DNA from 2 places in the Acetobacter sp. AC2005 genome. Region 2 is predicted to be linked to the other one. Evidence: riboswitches for the same ligand, from Rfam matches in the RefSeq annotation. Region 2 holds a riboswitch; the other holds the start of a gene.

Region 1 (2,204 bases), on a different replicon from region 2:
TGAAAAAATTATCATGCTTGCGCCAGACAGAACGTGTATTTCCAAATTTTTCGGGCCAGAATATTTTCTACCTGTTGAAGTACAACTGCAACAAAACGGCTATGATTTGTTCGAGTGTATGATTACAGGTTTACCCGTTCATCATCAGGCACGGGGTGATTATCTAGAAGCGCACTTTAGGCCATTGCTGGATGCAACACTGGATATGGTAATGGCATTGCAACATGTTTCTGCTTGCACGTCAGGAACAGAATATGTGCAAACTTATATTGCCGTGCAAAATCTTATTGGTGCACAAAAAGCTGCAATGGCTATGTATTGCAGTACTTACAATTACGAAAAAAAATCTGTTGAATAGAGAATGTTCTTTAAAAATCTTCAGCTATGCATAAGGAGAATTTGTTTTTCTGATAGACGTTTGGTAGGTAATTTTAACAAAATCGATGGTTTCGTGCAAACGGATTAAAAGGGAACGCTGTGATATCCATGCGCTGGTTGGCACCAGTAATGGATTAAGTCAGAGACTGTGCCCGCAACTGTAGGCAGAGATTTTTTCGGATATGTGTTTTATTGTAAACATAAAACAGTCACTGGTGCTGGCGTACCGGGAAGGCAGCCGAAAAAGATAGATCTGCAAGTCAGGAGACCTGCCATCGTTGTTTCACCATGTCGTCGGGCGGGATGAACCGAAGGCAGGACGAAAAACATGTACAGATCAGTATGGCAGATGGCTGCCTGTCGGTTAACGAATGTTATGGTGGCGAGCACTGGGTCGGAGCAGGTCCAATGCAGCGAAATGCTTTTGTTCGCAAGTGCATGAACCTGTCTTGGCCATAACCCCGACATACAGCCATGAGAGTTGCTATGAGCCACATCATCAATTTCCCGGCCCAAAGTGGAGCTTCCAGACCTTATCTGTCTTCGAAATTACTGACAGAAGGACAGCGCCGCTTTATTCTTTCTCTCCCCATAAGCGGAGATTATGGTATTCCAGCAACAGATATCGGAAGTATACGCACTTCTTTGATATTGATGGGGTATGTCGAGGCAGGGTATTCCTCTCGCTGGGGGCGTGCTGCTGCACGCCTGACGCGCAGAGGGTGTATATTGCATCAAAAACTGATGTCGAAAAAGGGCATCTGATGACACAGCAGGAAAAAAAACCTTCTAACCATCGCGAACTTTCTGTTGGCGAATTGGTCCATATCGCTACAACCGTTTGCCGTGGTGAGCAACAGGTGGTTTGGTCGGACTATTCTATTTTAACCCGTCAAAGATTGATGACAACGATATGGGATTTGACCAGAAACGGAAGTGTAGAAAAATATAATCATCTTACTATCTCCGAGCATGAAGAAAAAAATATCATAAATAAATTAGATGGTTTGTACTTATTAAATAATAAGAAAATATTGGATTTTATAAGAATGTTTTTAGGCTTTATAAGTCCGCTTCATGCGTTGCATTATAGGAATGAAATCATTAAAATTTTATCGTATTAACTATTTATTATTCCATATTTTCCGGCCCATGTCTTGCTTGTAGCAGGGAATGGGCCGGGGTACACATACAATGGTTTTTATGGATGATAGCCTTGTTGGCTATCATAATCCCCTTGAAAAATCATTTTATGAAACGGTGAATGTGTACATTTATGAAGATGCACGTTTTTGAGTATCATGATTCAGTCCTCCAGTATCAGGCGAGATACCTCGTGCACGCAAAAGTTGAATTGCCCCGGGTTTTGTGGAGACGTTTTTTATCTGATTTAAGCGGCTAATGCATGTGATTTCTGTTGTGCATAAAAGCGTGCCTCAGCTTCTGCTGGCGGGATGTTTCCAATGGAGGACAGGAGCCGCCGATTATTGAACCAGTCGACCCATTTAAGTGTTGCCAGTTCAACAGCTTCCCTGGCCCCTGCCGATAGATGAGTTCGGTTTTGTAAAGTCCGTTAATGGTCTCTGCTAAGGCGTTATCATAGGAATCCCCAACACTGCCGACAGAAGCAACGAGCCCCGCTTCAGCCAGTCTTTGCGTGTAACGAATGGACACATATTGACAGCCGCGGTCGGAATGGTGGGTCACTTTTCCCTCAGGTCGCCTCTGGCACAGAGCCTGCTCGAGAGCATCCAGCACGAAGTCGGTATGAGCCGTTGAGGAGACGCGCCAACCCACAATAACCCGTGCGAATACATCAATGATGA
Region 2 (2,204 bases):
GCCTAGGCTGGGGCATTGGCCGTGCTTCTTCTGGCCAGCGGCGGTATGATCGTAACTCTGGCGCACCTGTACAAGGCAATGAAAACCATCTGGAACTTACCTATCAGGCACAGGTCACCCCTTGGTGGGTCATGCAGCCAGACTTCCAATATGTCTGGCATCCCTCTGGCGGTGTAACGGATTGGACGGGCAACCGCCTTGTCGGGAATGAAGCCATTTTTGGGCTCCATTCCAACATCACTTTCTAAAAATTATAAATAAAAAAGCATTCCCTTTCGGTTGCCATTCCATAAATGGAAAAAATGGCAACGTTAGGAAATGCTTTTTTATACACGCAAAGTTTGTATAGAAGGCCGCTCGGAAAAATCAGACAGTCTTCCGCGCCACACCGTTTGCTGATGGCAGGCATTTTTCAGCCAAAGCACCAAAAACCAGCCCCAATACAGACCACAAAACAATCTGCATTCCGATAGATGCTTCTCTAAAACGCCAAAGCACTACAGCAGGAAAATTGTCTGGCACTTCATTAAAATCTGGCAGACCAAATTGCACAGCGGCGACAAGCGCAATCCCCAGAATAATGCTACATACAGCCGCGTTCCAATGCCCGATTACGTTAGACAGTGCGCGCCCCACCAACAAACAAATCATGGAAATGGCAATAGAAAGACCAACCATTGCAAAATACATTTCTGTCCTCAGCGCAATGGTTTCTTCCTGCCCAACTGCAGGTGGGTTGGGTGGATATTTTAAATCTGGTATCAGCACAAACGTTAAAAACCCAACGCCAGACAGCAATAATGCCATAGCGCGTGGACTTAATGTTGCAAGACGCTGATAGGCAAATGCAAAAACAATCGCAAAAATACCGCCATATGCGGCACCGTACATCAGCACAGCAGTAAGCAAGCCCCAAGATGCCTGCACACCACGGCTTATCAGTTCAGGTTCTGGCGCGGCACCTGCAGCAGCATCCTGAGCGGCTTCAAACGCAATAGCCAAAGCGACCTGCGGTTCACCAAAAATTTTTGAAAATACAAAAGAAAGCAATGCAGCCAGAATGCCCGCGACCATGCCGCGGGCTAAAAGACGACCAACCATGAGTAAAACTTTCCTCTCGTGCCTTAGTGGCAGGGGAAACCAAGAAGATGGCGGCCATCATGCACAAATTCATGCACAGCATGTCCGGAAATCAGGGAAGTGGCGCCCTGCTCTGCACCTACAAAGTAGATCAGCAGTGCAGAAACAATCAGGCCGAAAACAGCCCAAGGCAGAATGGCACGAACCGGAATGCTCTGGCCCGCTGCCGCAACCGGCATAGCTGTATGAACAGATGTGCTCATGATGTTGTATCCTTTTTAAATTTAAAGCCCGCCAGAGCAGGCACAAAAGAGTGTGAAACAGAATTTCATGGTTTGGTCGGCCCTCATCATAGAAGGACGAAGCCTAACAGCAAGGGCATTCCGAGCACGCCTGCTGTTCTCCCACCTTGAGAAAAGCGGCACCCAAAAGGAACGTCATTCCATGTGAGGTACTTGCCTGCTCCATCCGTCAGATTCTCGCCAACCAGCAATCAACGGTGCAGAGCATACCAAAACCTCTTCCAAATTCTATTTGGAACACAAAGCATTGTTACACTTCACCACGCCGCGTGAAGACAAAAGCCCAAGATGTATTTAAGGAGAAATCTGCCCAGGGCAGAGGAGTAAACATCGCAAATCATCCATCTCCGGTTCCCTCGCCCGGCGATTAAACAAGACAACAACGGCAGGTCTCCTGACTTGCGGGTCATTGCGCATTACTCAGCCTTCCCGATGCGAACACCAGTGACTGCCGCTTTATGCGGCTAAGGAGTAATAGGCTCTCCGCCTACAGTTGCGAGGGCAGTTGCCGACTGGGTTCCAAAGCAGGAACCTCCGGCATTCCCTTTCAAACCCGCTTGCGCGGGACCGTTGTAAGATGGCGCAACCCTTACCTTATTTTTGCTTCATATTTCAATCTTTGCCTGATTATGCAGGTATAACTCTTGCCAGAGCCGCCATTTTAACCCACCTGTTTCTGCAGACTTTTCCCTGACTGGCGACTTATGGACCAACGATACCGCATTCCCCCACTAGCCATGCTCAATGCCTTTACGGCGTTTGCACGCACAGGCGGTATCAGACGGGCAGCAGCAGAACTGCGCGTAGATCACGCAGCCATCA

The links. Region 2 has a riboswitch for cobalamin ahead of QQM41_RS06975 (CbtB-domain containing protein). Riboswitches for the same ligand answer to the same signal wherever they lie in the genome.
Region 1: another riboswitch for cobalamin. It lies ahead of QQM41_RS13965 (hypothetical protein); the one in region 2 lies ahead of QQM41_RS06975 (CbtB-domain containing protein).

What each region holds. Positions count from the first base shown of each region.
Region 1 covers NZ_CP149627.1:54,637-56,840, reverse strand. The annotation lists gene QQM41_RS13970 (hypothetical protein) at 1-358, shown strand, start outside; cobalamin riboswitch at 428-670, shown strand; gene QQM41_RS13965 (hypothetical protein) at 865-1,143, shown strand; gene QQM41_RS13960 (hypothetical protein) at 1,143-1,502, shown strand; partial or broken gene QQM41_RS13955 (IS3 family transposase) at 1,769-2,204, opposite strand, start outside.
Region 2 covers NZ_CP149625.1:1,423,528-1,425,731, reverse strand. The annotation lists partial or broken gene QQM41_RS06985 (carbohydrate porin) at 1-248, shown strand, start outside; gene QQM41_RS06980 (CbtA family protein) at 367-1,101, opposite strand; gene QQM41_RS06975 (CbtB-domain containing protein) at 1,125-1,343, opposite strand; cobalamin riboswitch at 1,749-1,969, opposite strand; gene QQM41_RS06970 (LysR substrate-binding domain-containing protein) at 2,087-2,204, shown strand, end outside.